2 regions of the Exiguobacterium sp. EA-TM-5 genome follow, and region 2 is predicted to be linked to the other one. Evidence: a T-box and tRNA genes for the amino acid it is inferred to sense, from the RefSeq annotation. Region 2 holds a T-box; the other holds one or more tRNA genes.

Region 1 (11,312 bases), 880 kb from region 2:
CGGAACGCCCGTTTGAGTTCTTCCATGACTTTATCTTTCATATCTTTGTATTCGCGATCCGTATCTTCCGAAACAGCGAATCCGACATATTTATTCCGTTTAAGGGCACTTGCACCGACGTTCGATGTCATGACGATGATCGTGTTACGGAAATCAACCGTCCGACCTTTCGAGTCCGTCAAGCGTCCATCATCAAGTACTTGTAAGAGAATGTTGAAGACTTCTGGGTGAGCCTTCTCGATTTCATCAAGTAAGATAACCGAGTATGGTTTCCGGCGAACTTTTTCTGTCAATTGACCGCCTTCTTCGTAGCCGACATACCCTGGAGGTGAACCGACGAGACGACTCGTTGCGTGTTTCTCCATGTACTCTGACATGTCGATCCGGATGATCGCATCCTCATCTCCGAACATTGCTTCAGCAACCGCACGTGCAAGCTCTGTCTTACCAACCCCTGTAGGACCGAGGAAGATGAACGAACCAATCGGACGTTTTGGATCTTTAAGTCCAGCCCGTGCCCGGCGGATCGCTTTTGAGATTGATTTAACGGCTTCATTTTGACCGATGACACGATCGTGAAGGATTTCTTCGAGGCGAAGGAGACGATCGGTCTCTTCTTCCGCGATCTTCGTGACCGGTACACCTGTCCAGTTAGCAACGACTTGGGCGATGTCATCTTTTGTGACTTCAAGTTTTTCGTTGCCCTGTTTATTCTGCCATTCCTCTTTCAAACGCTCCAGCTCATCACGTAATTTTTGTTCCGTATCACGAAGGCTTGCTGCTTTTTCGAACTCTTGGCTCTGGACAGCTTCGTCCTTGTCTTTACGGATACCTTCAAGTTTCGCTTCGACTTCTTTTAAGTTCGGTGGCGCTGTATACGAGCGTAAACGAACTTTTGATGCCGCTTCATCAATCAAATCGATCGCTTTATCTGGAAGGAAACGATCCGAAATGTATCGATCCGACAATGTGACGGCTTCTTGAATCGCTTCGTCTGTGATCGTCACACGGTGGTGTGCTTCATAACGATCGCGAAGACCGAATAGGATTTGTGTTGCTTCATCTGTCGTTGGCTCAGCGACTTGGATTGGTTGGAAACGACGTTCGAGTGCCGCATCTTTTTCGATGTACTTCCGGTACTCATCAAGTGTCGTAGCTCCGATACACTGTAGCTCGCCTCGCGCGAGTGATGGTTTAAGGATATTCGATGCATCGATCGCACCTTCTGCTCCACCTGCTCCAATCAATGTATGCAACTCATCGATGAAGAGAATGATGTTCCCAGCTTGACGAATCTCATCCATGACCTTTTTCAAGCGATCCTCGAATTCACCACGGTATTTCGTACCGGCGACGAGTGTTCCCATGTCGAGTACCATGACGCGTTTATTACGTAACGTCTCCGGTACTTCATTGTTGATGATTTGTTGAGCAAGACCCTCAACGACAGCTGTTTTACCAACCCCTGGTTCCCCAATCAAGACCGGGTTGTTCTTCGTCCGGCGGCTCAAAACTTCAATGACGCGTTGAATCTCTTTCGCGCGACCAATGACTGGGTCAAGACGTGTCTCACGCGCTTGTTGCGTCAAATCACGAGCAAGACCATCAAGTGTTGGTGTTGCAACACCTGAACCGGCTTGCGATGCGTTTGCTGTTGTTTCGCTGTTCCCAAGCAACTGGAGTACTTGCTGACGAGCTTTTGAAAGACTGATACCTAAGTTATTCAAGACACGAGCAGCAACGCCTTCTCCTTCTCGAATCAAACCGAGTAAAAGGTGTTCTGTCCCGACGTAAGAGTGACCAAGTTTACGTGCCTCATCCATTGATAGCTCAATAACTTTTTTCGCACGAGGTGTATAGTGAATCGTCGTTGCACCATCTTGTCCTCGACCGATCAATGCTTCGACTTCCATCTGAATTTTATCTGAACTGAGACCAAGTGCTGTTAATGCTTTCGCAGCGATTCCGTCTCCTTCACGTACAAGTCCGAGTAAAATGTGTTCTGTTCCGATATTATGGTGCCCCAACCGTACTGCCTCTTCTTGAGCAAGTGCCAATACACGTTGTGCACGTTCTGTGAATCGTCCAAACATCATTATGCAAAACCTCCTTGTGTGTGATCCCTATTTGTCTGTTCGGTTAACATCGTCCGGATTCGTTTTGCCCGTTCGATGTCCCGTTCTCTAGATGTTAATTGTTTCCCGAAATGCTTTTGTAGAAAACCTGTTTGTAACGAAACGAGCAGTTGATGAAAAAGATTTGGAGGAAGATTGACCTCTAATCCCAGACTATCTGCTAAGCGAACATCCGATAGTCGTTCCGTCGCCTCTCGAGCTGTAATCAATCGAGCTGAGGTCAAGATACCGTAGGAACGATATAGTCTGTCCTCTAGTTCTTCTTGATACATCTCCAATAATCCTTTTCTTGCTGCTTGTTCTGCTTCAATTAATGCTTCGACCGCAAATTGATAGTCCGTGATCAGCATATCCTCACTTGCCCCAAGAGTCCGTTGATTTGAAAGCTGGAACATGCGACCAGAAGCATCACTTCCCTCGCCGTAACGCCCACGAATCGCGAATCCTAGCTGCCGTAAGTGTTTGATGTACCCTTGAATCTGATTCGTCAGGACGAGTCCCGGCAAGTGCAACATCACGGAAGCACGGAGACCTGTTCCGACGTTACTCGGACACGTCGTTAAATAACCAAGCGTATCATCAAAAGCAATCTTAAATCGTTCACTAATCAAACGATCGACTTGTTTTGCGATGCGAAATGCTTCTTCGAGCTGTAGTCCTGGCAAGAGCGTCTGAATGCGGAAATGATCCTCCTCATTCACCATGACACTAATCTGCTCATCTTCACTAATGAAGAGACCTGTTCGCGGATGACTCGCTAACGCTGGACTAATCAGATGCTTTTCTACTAAAGCGGTTCGCGTCAGTACATCCGCTTGATCGACACGACCAAACCGGAAACCTTTCATCCCATTGAGTTGGCGTTCCGTCTCTTCAATTAATGCATTTGCCTGTTGCTCCGACAACATCGTTGAGAACGGATACCGTGTCGTATTACGTGCTAATCGGATACGTGTCGAAACGACGATGTCGTCAAAGGGAGAAGATTGATTCATCGATTCGCTTAAAGGGTGTTGGAGCAACTCTTCAAACATGACGCAAATCCTCCTCGACACTCTCAATCTGTTGTTTTATGACTTCTGCTTCTTCATAATCTTCTGCTAAGATCTTGCGATTTAATTGTTCTTTAAGCCGACTGAGCTGCTGATTCAATCGTTTTTCAACGGATTCCTCATCAGGACGTGAGCCATAATGTTGCGTATGACCGTGTTGGAACTGGCGAACCATCCCGTCGACTTCGTCTTTAAAAAATGAATAACAAGTCGGGCAACCGACTTTACGAAGATGAAGCAATTGTTGGCGGGTCATACCACAAGACGGACAGGCCGTCCCTTGATACTCACGTGCTAACTCCCTCACACAAACCGAACATAAGAATTTTTCATCGGTTTCTGACTCTTGTGGAAGTTTGACACGGACGATTGCTTCTCGTTCGCCACATCGTTGACAACGCATAGTGCATTCCTCCAATGTCCGACGACTAGAGTCGCTTCATAGTTTGAAGAAGCGTCCGCATCAAGTGGGCACGCATCCGGTGTTGATCTTCGATCGCCATCGGCAAACTCTCTTTTTGCAACAGCGATTGAATCAAAATAGCTTCCCGCCGCGTCAATAATTGTTCGTTCATCAAACGAATCAAGTAATCTTCTGCAGCTTGTTCCGTCAAATGATCACCAATCCATGAACTGACTTCATCTAATAGATCGTGACTATCGAGCACAACGATTTTTTGAATCCGAATGTACCCACCGCCACCTCGTTTACTTTCAACAAAATAACCTTTTTCGACCGTAAAACGAGTATTGATGACATAGTTGATTTGCGATGGTACACAGTCAAAACGCTGTGCAATTTCTTGACGTTTGATTTCAATCGTCTTTTCGTCGTGTAAAATTTGCTTTAAATAGGCTTCGATGATATCTGTGATGTTTTGCATTGGCACCACCTCTCTGACCATCTTTGACTATTGTTTGATTTAATAGTAATCATCTAAAAAAAGAAATGCAACTGATAAGGCTTTTTAGAAAACACAAAAAGACCGACCTGCAATCTGCAGATCGGTCAAGTGCCTGGCAACGTCCTATCCTCACAGGGGGAAGCCCCCAACTACTTTCGGCGTTCAAGTGCTTAACTTCCGTGTTCGGCATGGGAACGGGTGTGACCACTTGGCTATCGTCACCAGACGACGGGCTCGCGCCCTCAAAACTGAAGTCATCAACAAGCATCTGCTAGAACAAGGCCTCGACCGATTAGTATCACTCAGCTCCACATGTCGCCATGCTTCCACCCGTGACCTATCTACCTCATCGTCTCTGAGGGGTCTTTCTTGATTACTCAAAGGGAAATCTCATCTTGGAGGGGGCTTCATGCTTAGATGCTTTCAGCATTTATCCCGTCCGCACGTAGCTACCCAGCGATGCTCCTGGCGGAACAACTGGTACACCAGCGGTGCGTCCATCCCGGTCCTCTCGTACTAAGGACAGCTCTCCTCAAATTTCCTGCGCCCACGACGGATAGGGACCGAACTGTCTCACGACGTTCTGAACCCAGCTCGCGTACCGCTTTAATGGGCGAACAGCCCAACCCTTGGGACCTACTCCAGCCCCAGGATGCGATGAGCCGACATCGAGGTGCCAAACCTCCCCGTCGATGTGGACTCTTGGGGGAGATCAGCCTGTTATCCCCAGGGTAGCTTTTATCCGTTGAGCGATGGCCCTTCCATGCGGAACCACCGGATCACTAAGCCCGACTTTCGTCCCTGCTCGACTTGTAGGTCTCGCAGTCAAGCTCCCTTCTGCCTTTGCGCTCTACGAATGATTTCCAACCATTCTGAGGGAACCTTTGGGCGCCTCCGTTACTGTTTAGGAGGCGACCGCCCCAGTCAAACTACCCGCCTGACACGGTCCTCCAGCCGGATGACGGCTGCGAGTTAGAGACTCTATGCATGAAGGGCGGTATCCCAAGGGTGACTCCTCCGAAGCTGGCGCTCCGGGCTCGACGTCTCCCGCCTATCCTGTACATCATGCACAAAGCCTCAATATCAGGCTGTAGTAAAGCTCCATGGGGTCTTTCCGTCCTGTCGCGGGTAACCTGCATCTTCACAGGTACTATGATTTCACCGGGTCTCTCGTTGAGACAGTGCCCAAATCGTTACGCCTTTCGTGCGGGTCGGAACTTACCCGACAAGGAATTTCGCTACCTTAGGACCGTTATAGTTACGGCCGCCGTTTACTGGGGCTTCGGTTCAAAGCTTCGCTTGCGCTAACCCATCCCCTTAACCTTCCAGCACCGGGCAGGCGTCAGCCCCTATACGTCATCTTGCGATTTAGCAGAGACCTGTGTTTTTGCTAAACAGTCGTTTGGGCCTATTCACTGCGGCTCTACATGTGTAGAGCGTCCCTTCTCCCGAAGTTACGGGACCATTTTGCCGAGTTCCTTAACGAGAGTTATCCCGCGCGTCTTAGAATTCTCATCTCGCCTACCTGTGTCGGTTTACGGTACTGGCGCCTTCCCCCTCACTAGAGGCTTTTCTTGGCAGTGTGAAATCGTGACCTACGTCCCTACGGGACTCCGCATCGTTCCTTGACTTTGATGCCTGACGGATTTGCCAATCAGACGGTCTTGAAACTTGCACATGCACTTCCATCCGCATGCGTCACTATCCTCCTGCGTCCCCCCATTGTTCAAACGGTGGATCGGCGGTACAGGAATATCAACCTGTTATCCATCGCCTACGCCTTTCGGCCTCGGCTTAGGTCCAGACTAACCCTGAGCGGACGAGCCTTCCTCAGGAAACCTTGGGCTTTCGACGGAGGGGATTCTCACCCCTCTTTTCGCTACTCACACCGGCATTCTCACTTCCAAACGCTCCACTGCTCCTTCCGGTACAGCTTCACAGCGGTTTGGAACGCTCCCCTACCATTCCTTACGGAATCCGCAGCTTCGGTGGTATGTTTAGCCCCGTTACATTTTCGGCGCGGCGCCACTCGACTAGTGAGCTATTACGCACTCTTTGAATGGTGGCTGCTTCTAAGCCAACATCCTAGCTGTCTAGGCAGCGCCACATCCTTTTCCACTTAACATACACTTTGGGACCTTAGCTGGCGGTCTGGGCTGTTTCCCTCTTGACTACGGATCTTATCACTCGCAGTCTGACTCCCGAGTATAAGTTGCTGGCATTCGGAGTTTAACTGAATTCGGTAACCCTGTGGGGGCCCCTAGTCCAATCAGTGCTCTACCTCCAGAACTCTCAACCTCGAGGCTAGCCCTAAAGCTATTTCGGGGAGAACCAGCTATCTCCAGGTTCGATTGGCATTTCACCGCTACCCACACCTCATCCCCGCACTTTTCAACGTGCGTGGGTTCGGACCTCCAGTCAGTGTTACCTGACCTTCATCCTGGACATGGGTAGATCACCTGGTTTCGGGTCTACGACAACGCACTGAACGCCCTGTTCAGACTCGCTTTCGCTACGGCTCCGCCTCATCGGCTTAACCTCGCGCGTTATCGTAACTCGCCGGTTCATTCTACAAAAGGCACGCCATCACCCATTAACGGGCTCTGACTACTTGTAGGCATACGGTTTCAGGATCTATTTCACTCCCCTTCCGGGGTGCTTTTCACCTTTCCCTCACGGTACTGGTTCACTATCGGTCACTAGGGAGTATTTAGCCTTGGGAGATGGTCCTCCCGGATTCCGACGGGGTTTCACGTGTCCCGCCGTACTCAGGATCCACTCTGGAGGGAAAACAGTTTCAGCTACAGGGCTGTCACCTTCTTCGGCGGACCTTTCCAGGTCCTTCACCTACTGTCTTCCTTTTTGACTCCGTATAGAGTGTCCTACAACCCCGAAGAGCATGCTCTTCGGTTTGGGCTGTTCCCGTTTCGCTCGCCGCTACTCAGGGAATCGCATTTGCTTTCTCTTCCTCCGGGTACTTAGATGTTTCAGTTCCCCGGGTCTGCCTCACGCTACACTATGTATTCATGTAACATGTCCCATCCCATTACAGATGGTGGGTTCCCCCATTCGGAAATCTTCGGATCAAAGCATACTTACTGCTCCCCGAAGCATATCGCTGTTCGTCGCGTCCTTCATCGGCTCCTAGTGCCAAGGCATCCACCGTACGCCCTTCATACCTTGATCTAGCGTTGGTATTCTAAGAACACACGTCTAATGACATGGTTATAAAAAGTTTGATGTCTTGTTGATGTCTTCAGTTTTCAAGGTGCGAGTGTCTCTATCGAGACTGAGAGACGAGCTCTCAAAACTGAACGATGGGCATGTCCCGTAAGGGACGTTTTCCTTAGAAAGGAGGTGATCCAGCCGCACCTTCCGATACGGCTACCTTGTTACGACTTCACCCCAATCATCTACCCCACCTTCGACGGCTGGCTCCTTGCGGTTACCTCACCGGCTTCGGGTGTTGCAAACTCTCGTGGTGTGACGGGCGGTGTGTACAAGACCCGGGAACGTATTCACCGCAGTATGCTGACCTGCGATTACTAGCGATTCCGACTTCATGCAGGCGAGTTGCAGCCTGCAATCCGAACTGGGAACGGCTTTATGGGATTGGCTCCACCTCGCGGTCTCGCTGCCCTTTGTACCGTCCATTGTAGCACGTGTGTAGCCCAACTCATAAGGGGCATGATGATTTGACGTCATCCCCACCTTCCTCCGGTTTGTCACCGGCAGTCTCCCTAGAGTGCCCAACTAAATGCTGGCAACTAAGGATAGGGGTTGCGCTCGTTGCGGGACTTAACCCAACATCTCACGACACGAGCTGACGACAACCATGCACCACCTGTCACCATTGTCCCCGAAGGGAAAACTTGATCTCTCAAGCGGTCAATGGGATGTCAAGAGTTGGTAAGGTTCTTCGCGTTGCTTCGAATTAAACCACATGCTCCACCGCTTGTGCGGGTCCCCGTCAATTCCTTTGAGTTTCAGCCTTGCGGCCGTACTCCCCAGGCGGAGTGCTTAATGCGTTAGCTTCAGCACTGAGGGGCGGAAACCCCCCAACACCTAGCACTCATCGTTTACGGCGTGGACTACCAGGGTATCTAATCCTGTTTGCTCCCCACGCTTTCGCGCCTCAGCGTCAGTTACAGACCAAAGAGTCGCCTTCGCCACTGGTGTTCCTCCACATCTCTACGCATTTCACCGCTACACGTGGAATTCCACTCTTCTCTTCTGTACTCAAGCCTTCCAGTTTCCAATGGCCCTCCCCGGTTGAGCCGGGGGCTTTCACATCAGACTTAAAAGGCCGCCTGCGCGCGCTTTACGCCCAATAATTCCGGACAACGCTTGCCACCTACGTATTACCGCGGCTGCTGGCACGTAGTTAGCCGTGGCTTTCTCGTAAGGTACCGTCAAGGTACGAGCATTACCTCTCGTACGTGTTCTTCCCTTACAACAGAGTTTTACGATCCGAAAACCTTCATCACTCACGCGGCGTTGCTCCATCAGACTTTCGTCCATTGTGGAAGATTCCCTACTGCTGCCTCCCGTAGGAGTCTGGGCCGTGTCTCAGTCCCAGTGTGGCCGATCACCCTCTCAGGTCGGCTATGCATCGTCGCCTTGGTGGGCCATTACCTCACCAACTAGCTAATGCACCGCAAGGCCATCTCAAGGTGACGCCGGAGCGCCTTTCATCAGCGGACCATGCGGTCCGTTGAACTATCCGGTATTAGCTCCGATTTCTCGGAGTTATCCCAATCCTTGAGGCAGGTTCCTTACGTGTTACTCACCCGTCCGCCGCTCATTCCACTGCCTTCCCTCCGAAGAGTTCCGTCAGCTTCCTGCGCTCGACTTGCATGTATTAGGCACGCCGCCAGCGTTCGTCCTGAGCCAGGATCAAACTCTCCATAAAGTGTTTGACTTGCTCGTTGTTGTGACCGAAGTCACGATTGACGAAGCTTGCGCTTCATTCGTTTTTGTATTCCGTAGAATACGTTTTTTGCCTCATCGTTCAGTTTTCAAAGTTCGTCATAAAAATGGTGGAGCCTAGCGGGATCGAACCGCTGACCTCCTGCGTGCAAGGCAGGCGCTCTCCCAGCTGAGCTAAGGCCCCATTAAAGGGATGAAATTGAAGATGGTCGGGAAGACAGGATTCGAACCTGCGACCCCTTGGTCCCAAACCAAGTGCTCTACCAAGCTGAGCTACTTCCCGAAAATGCACCCTGAGAGATTCGAACTCCCGACCCCTTGATTCGTAGTCAAGTACTCTATCCAGCTGAGCTAAGGGTGCGGAATATAAGGATCAAACAGTAAACATCCAAAATGAAAAATGGTACCGAGGGCCGGAATCGAACCGGCACGGGGAAACCCCCGCAGGATTTTAAGTCCTGTGCGTCTACCAGTTCCGCCACCCCGGCAGGGATATAAAAGGTAGAACCTTCATTCACAATTGAATTCTGGTGATCATTAAAGATAAAAATGGTGCCGGCAACAGGAGTCGAACCCGCGACCTACTGATTACAAGTCAGTTGCTCTACCAGCTGAGCTACACCGGCAAGTGTAATAAAAATGGTGGAGGATGACGGGATCGAACCGCCGACCCCCTGCTTGTAAGGCAGGTGCTCTCCCAGCTGAGCTAATCCTCCATATGTATCGCCTGGCAGCGTCCTATCCTCACAGGGGGAAGCCCCCAACTACTTTCGGCGTTCAAGTGCTTAACTTCCGTGTTCGGCATGGGAACGGGTGTGACCACTTGGCTATCGCCACCAGACATTTATTATCTTAACATTATGTTCACATAACGTCAAGACTTTTTTTCGTTTTTTTGAAAGGCTCGCGCCCTCAAAACTGAAGTCATCAACAAGCATCTGCTAGAACAAGGCCTCGACCGATTAGTATCACTCAGCTCCACATGTCGCCATGCTTCCACCCGTGACCTATCTACCTCATCGTCTCTGAGGGGTCTTTCTTGATTACTCAAAGGGAAATCTCATCTTGGAGGGGGCTTCATGCTTAGATGCTTTCAGCATTTATCCCGTCCGCACGTAGCTACCCAGCGATGCTCCTGGCGGAACAACTGGTACACCAGCGGTGCGTCCATCCCGGTCCTCTCGTACTAAGGACAGCTCTCCTCAAATTTCCTGCGCCCACGACGGATAGGGACCGAACTGTCTCACGACGTTCTGAACCCAGCTCGCGTACCGCTTTAATGGGCGAACAGCCCAACCCTTGGGACCTACTCCAGCCCCAGGATGCGATGAGCCGACATCGAGGTGCCAAACCTCCCCGTCGATGTGGACTCTTGGGGGAGATCAGCCTGTTATCCCCAGGGTAGCTTTTATCCGTTGAGCGATGGCCCTTCCATGCGGAACCACCGGATCACTAAGCCCGACTTTCGTCCCTGCTCGACTTGTAGGTCTCGCAGTCAAGCTCCCTTCTGCCTTTGCGCTCTACGAATGATTTCCAACCATTCTGAGGGAACCTTTGGGCGCCTCCGTTACTGTTTAGGAGGCGACCGCCCCAGTCAAACTACCCGCCTGACACGGTCCTCCAGCCGGATGACGGCTGCGAGTTAGAGACTCTATGCATGAAGGGCGGTATCCCAAGGGTGACTCCTCCGAAGCTGGCGCTCCGGGCTCGACGTCTCCCGCCTATCCTGTACATCATGCACAAAGCCTCAATATCAGGCTGTAGTAAAGCTCCATGGGGTCTTTCCGTCCTGTCGCGGGTAACCTGCATCTTCACAGGTACTATGATTTCACCGGGTCTCTCGTTGAGACAGTGCCCAAATCGTTACGCCTTTCGTGCGGGTCGGAACTTACCCGACAAGGAATTTCGCTACCTTAGGACCGTTATAGTTACGGCCGCCGTTTACTGGGGCTTCGGTTCAAAGCTTCGCTTGCGCTAACCCATCCCCTTAACCTTCCAGCACCGGGCAGGCGTCAGCCCCTATACGTCATCTTGCGATTTAGCAGAGACCTGTGTTTTTGCTAAACAGTCGTTTGGGCCTATTCACTGCGGCTCTACATGTGTAGAGCGTCCCTTCTCCCGAAGTTACGGGACCATTTTGCCGAGTTCCTTAACGAGAGTTATCCCGCGCGTCTTAGAATTCTCATCTCGCCTACCTGTGTCGGTTTACGGTACTGGCGCCTTCCCCCTCACTAGAGGCTTTTCTTGGCAGTGTGAAATCGTGACCTACGTCCCTACGGGACTCCGCATCG
Region 2 (11,312 bases):
ACGTATTGAGGAAACGCGCTAAATGTAAAGCCGCATTTTTACCGTTATCCGGCTCCATCGCATGCGCTGCGACACCATTGACATCAAGCACGAGACCTTCTGTTTCTTGCTTGACTGTTCCCGTTAAACCTTGTTCTTCGAGATAGGCATGGAAATCCGCTTCAAGCGTCCCTACTTCAACAACACGAAGAAGCGCTCGGGCATGTCCAGGTACCATATTCGGACGTTCGCCACCTTCAAAACGGACGAGATGATACCCTGTATCAGATGCCTGAGCTGGTTTTCCTTGGATCAACAACCCGTCATAGAGTCCTTTTTCCGCATTGATGATCGGAAAATCCGCATCTGGTGCAAATCCGAGCGTTGGCATTTCTTCATGTTTGAAGTAATGATTGACACAACGCCATTCACTCTCTTCATCTCCTCCGGCAATCAGACGAATGCGTTTTGAGAGTGGCAACCCAAGTTCTTTGACGATTTTCAAGGCATAATAAGCTGCCATCGTCGGTCCTTTATCATCGATTGCGCCACGAGCATATAATTTCCCGTCAACAAGCGTCGGATTGAATGGACCATATGTCCAGTGATCACCACCAGCTGGTACGACGTCTAAATGACAGAGAATACCAAGTAACTCTTCTCCTTGACCATACTCCAAATGCCCTGCGTATCCATCGACATTTTTCGTCTTGAATCCATCGCGTTCCCCTGTTGCGAGCATCCAATCGAGTGCCCGTTTAACTTCTTGACCAAACGGTGCGCCCTCTTCAATCGTTGATTCATCGAGTACACTCGGAATCCGCAATAGTTCTTTTAAATCTTCTAATAAGCCCTCACGACGTGCGAGTACTTCTTCTTTCCAATTCACCATCTGATTTCGCTCCTTCATTCTGGTTTGAATTCGTTTCCTATACACCTTCCTAGTATAGCGAATATTCGTTCAGATACGAACATCCAAATTCTGTTTTCTTATCTTTTCTTATAAATAACGAACATTTAAAATAAAAAAATCTGTAATTATCGACTTTACAAACCATTTGATTATGTTTTTTCTGCAAACGTTCGGTTAAACCACTTGCAATTTAACATCAAAACGTTATACTAAAGGCGAAACAACTGGATATTGCATTGTCTTTTGTCACCCGAAGCTTTAGAACACTATTCTATCCATTGGGGGAGTGGTTATACCAATGAAAGATTCTACAGACCGTATGTTGACCCGGATTAAATCGATTTATCTCTACATCCAAGAGAACGGAGCTACTACGACAGCAGAGTTGGTTGAAGAGTTTGGCATCACTTCAAGGACCGTCCAGCGGGATTTGAACGTGCTTGAATACAACAATCTCATTGTGAGCCCTCGACGCGGTACATGGACGTCGAGCAAGAAACAAAAGCAAGCGGGTTGATCCACTGTTTCACTATATCTATCTTTCGATGACGCGATTCTTCGCGTCTTTTTTTGTTATCTTTTTTAAAACGTGGGGTATAGCTATTGGGAGAAGGAGTTGAGGAGAATGAATATTTTAATCATTGGAGCAAACGGAACAACTGGACGAAAGATGGTCGAACTGATCGCTAAACAAGGCGATCACCAAGCAATCGCTGTCGTACGAGAAGAAAATCAAATCAACGATTTGATTGCACTCGGTGCATCAGAAGTCAGACTTGGGGATTTGACGAAGGATGTAAGTGGTGTTGTCAGTAACGCGGACGTTGTTATCTTTGCAGCGGGTGCCGGTGGTGCATCAGACGAATTGACGCGTGCCGTCGATAAAGAAGGTGCGATTAAAGTCATCGATGCTGCAAAAGCAAACGGGATTGATCGTTTCTTGATGCTCAGTTCGGTCGGCACAGAAGAACCAAAGGGTGAACTGAAAGTATATCTTGAATCAAAAGCAGCAGCTGATACGCACTTACAAGAAAGTGGACTTAACTATACGATCGTACGTCCCGGTCCACTCAGCTATGATGATCCAGCAGGTACAATCGAAACGAAAGAACATTTCGATTCATATGAGGATCGTAAAGTCTCTCGTGATGATGTGGCAGCGCTATTCGTACACTTGATTGATCATCCAACACAGTCACGTCTTTTCGAAGTACTCAGTGGCCCTTACCCAATTGCAGAAGCATTGCGTAATCAATAAGTGACGCCCATAACAAAAGGCGATGGAATGTACGCTCATTCCATCGCCTTTTCATTTTGATTATTCAGGTTGCCAATCAAACAAGGATAGTTCTTCTTGCGTCAATTCACGGTAATCACCGAGTGCAAGTGACGGATCGAGTTCTAACCGACCAATCGAACGTCGCTTCAAGAATGTGACCTCTTTCCCGAGCGCCAGCATCATTCGCTTAACTTGGTGGAACTTCCCTTCTGTAATCGTCAATTCAAGTGTTGAATCCGTCTCCGTCGTTGATAAGATGACCAGTTTACCTGGTTTAGCTTGGTAACCGTCTTCTAAGGTGACACCTTCCTCAATCGCCTCGACGTCCTCTTGCGTCAGCACACCCGTCACTTCCGCGTAATACGTTTTTTCGACGTGCTTCTTCGGTGACATCAAAGCATGGTTAAACGATCCATCGTTCGTCAACAACAACAAGCCTTCCGTATCTTTATCGAGTCGTCCGACCGGGAACGGTTTGAAATAGGTCACGTCTTCAAACAACAAATCGATGACCGTTTCATCCCGTTTATCCTCAGTCGCACTAATAACACCCGGTGGTTTATTCATCATCAAGTAGATATATTTTTGATACGTGACCGGTTCGCCGTACATCAAAACATCTTGTGTTTTAACATCGACATGTTGTTTTGGATCACGAACGATCTCACCATCGACTTGAATCGCTCCTGCTTTTAGCAGCAATTTTACTTCTTTTCGGGAGCCTGCTCCCATGTTGGATAATAATTTATCTAGACGCATGACCTCGTCCTCGTTTCAATGAAATTTTACGCCCTAATACGACTTCTGCTAAGCCACTCCAGATTGAGAGCCCTGCAAAAATGATAATTCCGACTGCAGCACCCACAATAAGAATCAACAGGGATGCCCATGTCGATGACGGAAGTATGGATACAAGACCCCATTTTATAAGTGCGACACTCGCTCCCATCAAGGCGCTTAGGATCAAAATCAACGATGTCCGGCGCAAGACCGTACTGAACGGAAACTTCACCGTTTGTGTAATCCGGAAGAACATCAAACCTGTTGCGACAAGATAGCCGATGATCGTTGCATATCCAGCACCTGTTCCATCACCTGTCAAATGAATTAATGGAGCATTCAAGAGATACTTCGCGAGTAGTCCAGCGAGCGTTGCAACGATTGTGAAATATTGACGGTTGATTCCCTGTAAGACCGCTGCCGTAACGGAATACAATGCGAGGAACAACGCACTTGGTGCATAACTTAATAGATAGACCCATGCTGCTTGATCTTTCGGGAAGAGAACATGAAATGTCTCTTCACTCAGAAGAATCATACCGACGACTGCTGGAATCGTCACGAAGAAGACAAGTTGATAAATCTGCGAAATTTGAGCACGCACTTTCCGCATATCTCCTTGTGTAAAGGACGCTGTCAATAGCGGTGTCGCAGATAACGATAGCCCTGTTGCGACCGATACTGGAATTAACACGATTTTGTGACTATCTGCAATCAGATAGGCAGTCGCGTTTCCGGCTGCTTCTAAGGTATAGCCGATACTCTGTAACGCGGCGTTCATCGTGTTTTGGTCGATGACTTGATAAAGTGGTGTTGAAATACCCACCATGACGATTGGAATAGCATAAGCTAACAGTTCTTTATAAAGATCCGTTAACGGGCGATCCTGTGAACGGACAGTTTGCGTAGCACGAAGTTCCTGCAAACCGCTTGCACGTTTACGGAAATAATACACAAGAACTGCGACACTACCAATTGCTCCAATGAATGCACTAAACGTCGCGATCGTCGCAGCAAAAGCTACTCCTGAATCAAATAGATAAATCGCGATACTGACTCCCGCAAGCAGGAAGATGATTCGAACGATTTGCTCCAAAATTTGCGAAATCGCTGTCGGTCCCATCGATTGATACCCTTGGAAATATCCGCGCGTCATACTCATCGGCGGAATCAAGAGTAAGGCAAAACTGACTCCGCGAATCGTCATCGTGACGGCATCGACGTACGCCGCTGAATCAACGTCTCCACCAGGAATTGCCCGATGCGCTAAATACGGTGCAAGGAAGAATAAAGCGAGAAAGGAAACGACGCCGGTCAAAGACATGATTTTCAGACCAGACCGATATAATCGTTCACTCGTATCGTATTCACCCAGTGCATTATATTTGGCAACAAATTTCGAGACAGCAACGGGAATCCCTGCTGTCGCAATACCAATCATGATCGTGTAGTAGTTATAGGCATAGGTATAGAACATAATGCCGGTTGCACCGACCATAAATTGAAACGGAAAAAGATAAATCAAACCGAGTGCGCGAGAAATCAGTGACGCACCGGACAGGAGCATCGTTCCACGAACGAATCCTGCATTACCAGAAGTAGTGGACTGTTTATTGTTGACTGTGGACATGGTAACATCCCTCACACTTTCTAATTTTTAAACTCAACCCTTCACAGAGCTGTCTCATTATACAAGTTCTCTCGTACACAATTGCAAATCATTATACCGCTGTCCTTCTCGAATTGAAAGAGACGGTTTGTTTACAGTCGCAACTTCTGCTAAAGTGAAACAAGCAGAATTCTATGAATGAGGTGACCACATGTACGATGTAATCGTAATCGGAGGCGGGCCGAGCGGCTTAATGGCGACGCTTGCCTCTTTACAGGCAGGAGCCCGAACACTCTTGCTCGATAAAGGGAATAAATTAGGGCGGAAGCTCGCAATTTCTGGTGGTGGACGGTGTAACGTCACAAATCGGAAACCACTCGATGAGCTTGTCCAGTCGATTCCAGGAAACGGACGTTTCCTTTATAGTGCTTTTTCGCAATTTAATAATGAATCGATCATCGAACTTTTCGAAGGGTTTGGTGTCGCACTTAAAGAAGAGGATAACGGTCGTATGTTCCCTGTCTCGGATAAGGCAGCAGACGTCGTCCGTGTATTGATTGATCAGATCCGAGCCCATGGCGCCGAGATTCAAACGGATGCACAAGTCGCAACACTCGACTTTCATCCGGACGGTTCGTTTGCGGCTGTCATCTTAGAAAACGGTATGCGTCTTGAAGCAAAAAGCTGTATCGTCGCAGTTGGTGGACAATCTGTTCCCCATACCGGCTCGACGGGTGACGGCTATCCATGGGCAGAAAAAGCAGGTCATACGATCACAGAACTTTTCCCGACAGAAGTACCCATCTTATTAGGCGATACATTCATTCACGAAAAAACATTACAAGGACTTTCTCTTAGAGACGTTGCTTTAACGGTTCATGGTAAAAAAGATAAGGCGATCAAGACGCATACAGGTGACCTTCTCTTTACGCACTTCGGTTTGAGCGGTCCGATTGCTTTACGGTGTAGCCAGTATACGATCAAGGAGCGGAAGCGGTCGAAGGAAACGATCGTCCATTTATCAATCGATCTCTTCCCAGATGAATCACTTGGTGCGCTAACGGAACGCTTTCAAGCAGCGCTTGCAGCAAATCCGAAGAAAACGGTTCGTAATGCACTCCGTGGATTTGTACCGGAACGTCTGCTTGAACTTCTTTTTGCTCAAATCGGATTTGGGGATGAAGTCTGTACACAAGTCAAGAAACAGGACTGGACGGACTTCCTACAAAAGTTAAAACGGTTCCCACTGAAAGCAACCGGAACACTTGATTTCGATAAAGCTTTCGTCACGGGTGGCGGTGTCTCGATTAAAGAGATTGATCCAAAAACGATGATGTCGAAAAAAGCGGAGCGATTGTTCTTCGCTGGCGAAATTCTTGATATCCACGGCTATACAGGTGGTTACAACATTACAGCTGCATTCGTGACCGGACATTGTGCCGGTAGTCACGCTGCAGAGATGGCACATGACGCCGTCTCTTAATATGAACAAGACCCGACTTCTCTACTAAATAGAGGAATCGGGTCTTTTCGTATCATGCTTTAATCAATTGGTGTGAACGATCGGCTCGAGAATTTATCCGTGACGACTAACGCAAACAACTCGTTATCCTGTACGAAGATTCCTTTTGAACCATATACCTTCGGACTAGCTGTTTCCCCTGTAATTGTTTGATCTTTCCGATCAATCGAGTAGAGATAGAGTGCTTCTGAGTCTAGCGTATAAATTCGACCTTGGCGTTCAGCAAGACCAATCGGACGGAATTCAGATTCAAATGCTTTTTTGGCATCACTTCGCATACCATCTGCTGCTTCGACCTTTTCCCGTTTGATGACTGATAGATAAGGCGGTTTCTGTTTTTTCTTTAACGCACGCTTTTTCTTCTCTGAAGCGTCTGGATCAATCTTGATTTCATCCTGTTTCATCGCAAAGTAAGTTAATTCGACACGTCCAATCGAGCGTATATGGTTGATCGTATAGAATTCTTTTTTCTTCACGTCATATCCAAGACCATGGAAACTGTCCCGAATCGTTGTTCCTTGCACTTTTTCACGTTTTTCTTCGCTCCAGACACCATCTTTTCGCGTAATCGTGATAAGAATCTGATTCGACGTCAACAAGGCGACTGTCTCCCCGTCAACGAGAGTCATTCCGTCAAGACCAGCGAGCAAGAGCTTTCCTTCTTCCAACTGGAAAGAGGCATTAATTCGTTCCCCGGTCCCACTAATTTCAAAGAAACGATAATCGTCTGTTACGACGAGGTACGAACCAATGGAATCATCATATAACATCTGTTGAACATTTTTGATTAACGGCTCTTCTGGATTCGGAATGGCTGAAGGCGTTTTCGATGGCACCTGTTTGACAGCTGCCTGATGCTGCGATTGCGTCTCGATTTTCGCGAACGTTTCCTGAATACGCGACAACGTCTCTGGTTTTGAGAAGACGAGCAGAACACAGAGGATCAGTCCCGAAACGACAGCAAAAATCGTTGTATAGACTATATAAGATCGTTTCATTGATGGTAATCGCCTTTCTTTCTCGGTTTCTGATTCAGTGTAGCAGAAGGACGTTCAAAAAAAAAGCGGACTTGCGACGGAAATGAAGAAACCCCTTCCATACGCGTCATGCGAATGAAAGGGGTTATGGCTTAGTTTGCCACGATATTGATCAATTTTTTCGGTACGACGATGACTTTACGAACTGTCTTATCGCCGATCCATTCTTGTGTTTTTTCATCAGCAAACGCAAGTGCTTCGATTTCTTCTTTTGTCGCATCGATGTTGATTTCGATTTTCGAGCGAACTTTTCCGTTCACTTGAATAACGAATTCCATTGTATCGCTGACGAGTTTCGATTCATCGAATGTTGGCCATGCCGCATACGTCAATGTCTCTTCAAATCCAAGCTGTTCCCACAGTTCTTCACCAAGGTGTGGTGCGACCGGTGTTAACAATTGGACGAATCCACGAAGGAAGTGACGCGGAAGGACTGGCTGTTTGTTAGCTTCATTGACGAAGACCATGAGTTGTGAAATTCCGGTATTGAACTGAATGTTCGCGAAGTCTTCCGTGACCTTCTTGACAGTCTGATGATATGTCCGTTCGAAGTCAGCATCGACTTCCGTGACGTCTTGAATGTCCGCTGTCCGTTCAAACAAACGCCAGACGCGGTCAAGGAAACGACGCGCCCCATCAAGACCATTTTCAGACCAAGAAACCGATGCATCCAGTGGTCCCATGAACATTTCGTAAAGACGCAATGTATCGGCACCATGTGACTTGACGATTTCATCCGGATTGATGACGTTACCGCGTGATTTCGACATTTTCTCGTTATTTTCTCCAAGAATCATTCCTTGGTTGTATAATTTTTGGAATGGCTCTTTTGTTGGCACGACACCTGCATCATACAAGACTTTATGCCAGAAGCGTGCATACAACAAGTGGAGAACAGCGTGTTCTGCCCCACCGATATAAATGTCAACTGGGAGCCAGTATTTTAATTTTTCTGGGTCTGCAATCGCTTCTTCATTGTGTGGATCGATGAAACGAAGGTAGTACCAGCAGCTTCCGCCCCATTGTGGCATCGTGTTCGTCTCGCGACGCCCTTTCATCCCTGTTTCAGGATCCGTATAATCCAACCAATCTTCCGCAAGCGCAAGTGGTGATTCCCCAGTACCAGACGGTTTGATTTCCGGAATGATTGGAAGTTCAAGCGGTAATTCCTCTTGACTGAGCGTTTTCATTGAACCATCTTCCATATGAACGACCGGAATCGGCTCACCCCAATACCGTTGACGACTGAATAGCCAGTCACGGAGGCGATACGTGATTTTTTTACGACCGACTTGGTTCGTTTCGAGTTCAGCAATCATCGTCTCGATTGCTTCTTGTTTTCCGAGCCCATCGAGCATGTGTGAATTGACGTGTTCGCCCTCTCCCGTGTAAGCCGCTTCATCAACGTTTCCACCTGCGACGACTTCAACGATTGGTAAGTCGAACTGCTTCGCGAATTCGTGGTCACGCTCATCATGTCCTGGAACAGCCATGATCGCACCTGTTCCGTAAGATGCAAGGACGTAATCAGCAATCCAGATTGGAAGACGATCGCCTGAAATCGGATTGACAGCGAAAGCACCTGTGAAGACGCCTGTTTTTTCCTTCGCTAAATCTGTCCGCTCAAGATCAGATTTCGTTTGGACTTGCGCGATGTACGCATCGACTGCTTCCTGATGATCAGCTGTCGTGATGTCAGCAACGAATGGATGCTCTGGCGCAAGCACGAGGTACGTCGCACCAAAGATTGTATCCGGACGCGTCGTAAAGACCGTGACTTGTTTTTTATGTCCGTCAATCGTGAAATCAATTTCAGCACCTTCTGATTTCCCGATCCAGTTCCGTTGCATCTCTTTAACAGAGTCCGGCCAATCGAGATCATCGAGATCATCAAGAAGACGATCCGCATATTTCGTGATTTTTAAGACCCATTGACGCATCGGAACACGAACGACTGGATGATTTCCGCGTTCGGATAATCCGTCGATGACTTCTTCGTTCGCAAGAACCGTTCCAAGTGCTGGGCACCAGTTGACTGCGACTTCGTCGACGAATGCAAGTCCTTTTTCGTATAATTTCGTAAAGATCCATTGTGTCCATTTATAATATTTCGGATCTGTCGTGTTGATTTCGCGATCCCAGTCATATGAGAATCCAAGTTCTTTTAGCTGACGTTTGAATGTCTCAATGTTTTGAGCTGTGAATTCGCGTGGGTCGTTCCCTGTATCGAGGGCATATTGCTCTGCCGGTAATCCGAACGCATCCCATCCCATCGGGTGAAGGACGTTATATCCTTGCATCCGTTTCATTCGTGCGAGGATATCCGTTGCTGTGTAACCTTCTGGGTGACCAACGTGGAGTCCAGCACCTGACGGATACGGGAACATATCGAGGGCATAAAACCCTTCTTTTTCTGGATCTTCTGTCGTGACGAAGGCGTTGTCTTGATCCCAACGCGCCTGCCATTTTGGTTCGATTTCGCGATGATTGTACGGCATGTCTTTTCCTCCTCTAATCTAAAAAAACCGGTCTTCCGCCCCTAAGAAAAGGGACGAAAGACCGGTTTGGCTTCCGCGGTACCACCCACGTTGTCTGTCTATGACAGACCGCTTGATTCACGGATAACGGTGTGAAAGACCGGATTCGCTACTACGACTTCACGAATCGTGCTCCCTGACGAGTTCACGGTTGCTACCGACTGGTTCGCACCTTCCACCAGCTCTCTTGACGGCACCTTTCCCCTACTACTTCAGTTCCATGCATTTGACTATCTTTTCCTAGTGTAATCTGTTTCTTCCTCAAGCGTCAACGCTTCCGTAAAATTTCCTCGATTTCTGCATGCGATTGCGCTACATGATCCGCTTGTTCTAGGCGTTGCATCGGCATCCGGTCATCGAGGAGCGCAATGACTTCCATTCCCGCTGCCTTCGCACCGATCATTCCGTTCGCAGCATCTTCAATGACGAGACAATTCTCAGGCGGATGTCCAATTCGTGATGCTGCGAGTCGAAAAATTGCAGGATCGGGTTTGGAACGGACGACCTCTTCCCCGCTAACATAGTGTGTGATCGGAAGCTCATAATGACGGATGACACGTTCGATTTTTTGAAGCGAACTTGAGGAGGCGATACCGATATCGTAACCAAGATTCACAGCTTGTTCGATGACTCGTTTGACCCCTTCTTTTAATCCACACTCTTCTGGTTTTGCATGAATTTGAAATAACCGATGTTCTTCTTCAAGTAACGTACTGGCTGTTTCTTTTAGCTGATGTTCAGTGACGAGTTCTTCCCACATCTCATCACCTGTTTTTCCCATGAACGTCGCATACTGAACTGGGTCGAGTGGAATCGATAACGTTTTAAACATCTGCTGATGGACCTCGAAGTAACGAATTTCACTATCTAAAATCACACCGTCCATATCAAAAATCAAACCGCGTTTTTTCATGACACATCCCCCTTTAGTCACTTTTCTGATATCAGCATATCAAAAAAACGACTACACGATGTAGCCGTTTTGCCTTCTTCCTTTATTTACATTTTAACTTGTCGCCATCTGGACACTCGTTTGTCGGTAAGCTGGAAAATAATCAGAATCGGCTCCTGATCCGAATCGTACACATAACTGATCGTATATGGCTGGCTGAAGAATGGATTTTCCTTGATGATACTCAAATAGGCGATATCCAGTATAACGACATTTACTCTCAAAGAGACTATCCTGTTCTTGATATCCACCCCCGAGATGTTGTTCGACAAGACCACGCGCTTTTGCGTGAAGAATCGCTTCATACTCAAGCCGCTGATTTGGAAATATCTTTGCTTCGTCTCGCTTACAGCCAATCAAATGACCATGGGCATATTCGTTTCCAAGCAATACGAAATATCCACCAATCGGTTCGCCATCGAGTTCTGCAATCAATAGTAATGGCTCACAGAGTGGGTTCACCTCAAACAATTGTTCAAAATAACTTGCAGTAAAATAGTAATGAGCTGAAGCGTTCTTCCGGTCCATCGTTTCATGATACAACGCTAAAAAAGTAGGTAAATCTTCTTTTGTTCCTGTTCTAATTGTTAACGGTGAAGCGAGTGACTTCCGAATCATGCTTCTCGTTTTCTTATGGAACGTCTGCATGATTTCTTCTAGCGAGGGGCGTAAATCAATGCTCGTCGTATGACGGATGAAGGAAA

Evidence for each region. A T-box is a leader RNA that pairs with one kind of tRNA and senses whether it is charged. The one in region 2 lies ahead of leuS (leucine--tRNA ligase), so its partner is inferred to be a tRNA-Leu.
Region 1: it encodes a tRNA-Leu, which carries the amino acid that the T-box ahead of leuS (leucine--tRNA ligase) is inferred to sense. The anticodon was not compared.

What each region holds. Positions count from the first base shown of each region.
Region 1 is NZ_CM132670.1:372,429-383,740, forward strand. Features, by position in the region: gene clpC (ATP-dependent protease ATP-binding subunit ClpC) at 1-2,096, opposite strand, end outside; gene ACV3PA_RS02010 (protein arginine kinase) at 2,096-3,169, opposite strand; gene ACV3PA_RS02015 (hypothetical protein) at 3,162-3,590, opposite strand; gene ACV3PA_RS02020 (CtsR family transcriptional regulator) at 3,616-4,071, opposite strand; rRNA gene rrf (5S ribosomal RNA) at 4,203-4,318, opposite strand; rRNA gene ACV3PA_RS02030 (23S ribosomal RNA) at 4,365-7,278, opposite strand; rRNA gene ACV3PA_RS02035 (16S ribosomal RNA) at 7,443-9,004, opposite strand; tRNA gene ACV3PA_RS02040 (tRNA-Ala) at 9,130-9,205, opposite strand; tRNA gene ACV3PA_RS02045 (tRNA-Pro) at 9,228-9,304, opposite strand; tRNA gene ACV3PA_RS02050 (tRNA-Arg) at 9,309-9,382, opposite strand; tRNA gene ACV3PA_RS02055 (tRNA-Leu) at 9,423-9,509, opposite strand; tRNA gene ACV3PA_RS02060 (tRNA-Thr) at 9,572-9,647, opposite strand; tRNA gene ACV3PA_RS02065 (tRNA-Val) at 9,662-9,737, opposite strand; rRNA gene rrf (5S ribosomal RNA) at 9,747-9,862, opposite strand; rRNA gene ACV3PA_RS02075 (23S ribosomal RNA) at 9,964-11,312, opposite strand, start outside.
Region 2 is NZ_CM132670.1:1,249,237-1,260,548, reverse strand. Features, by position in the region: gene pepV (dipeptidase PepV) at 1-871, opposite strand, end outside; gene ACV3PA_RS06490 (DeoR family transcriptional regulator) at 1,191-1,409, shown strand; gene ACV3PA_RS06485 (SDR family oxidoreductase) at 1,518-2,150, shown strand; gene ACV3PA_RS06480 (pseudouridine synthase) at 2,211-2,930, opposite strand; gene ACV3PA_RS06475 (putative polysaccharide biosynthesis protein) at 2,917-4,581, opposite strand; gene ACV3PA_RS06470 (BaiN/RdsA family NAD(P)/FAD-dependent oxidoreductase) at 4,772-6,043, shown strand; gene ACV3PA_RS06465 (hypothetical protein) at 6,103-7,080, opposite strand; gene leuS (leucine--tRNA ligase) at 7,212-9,617, opposite strand; T-box leader at 9,664-9,886, opposite strand; gene ACV3PA_RS06455 (HAD family hydrolase) at 9,925-10,569, opposite strand; gene ACV3PA_RS06450 (GNAT family N-acetyltransferase) at 10,663-11,312, opposite strand, start outside.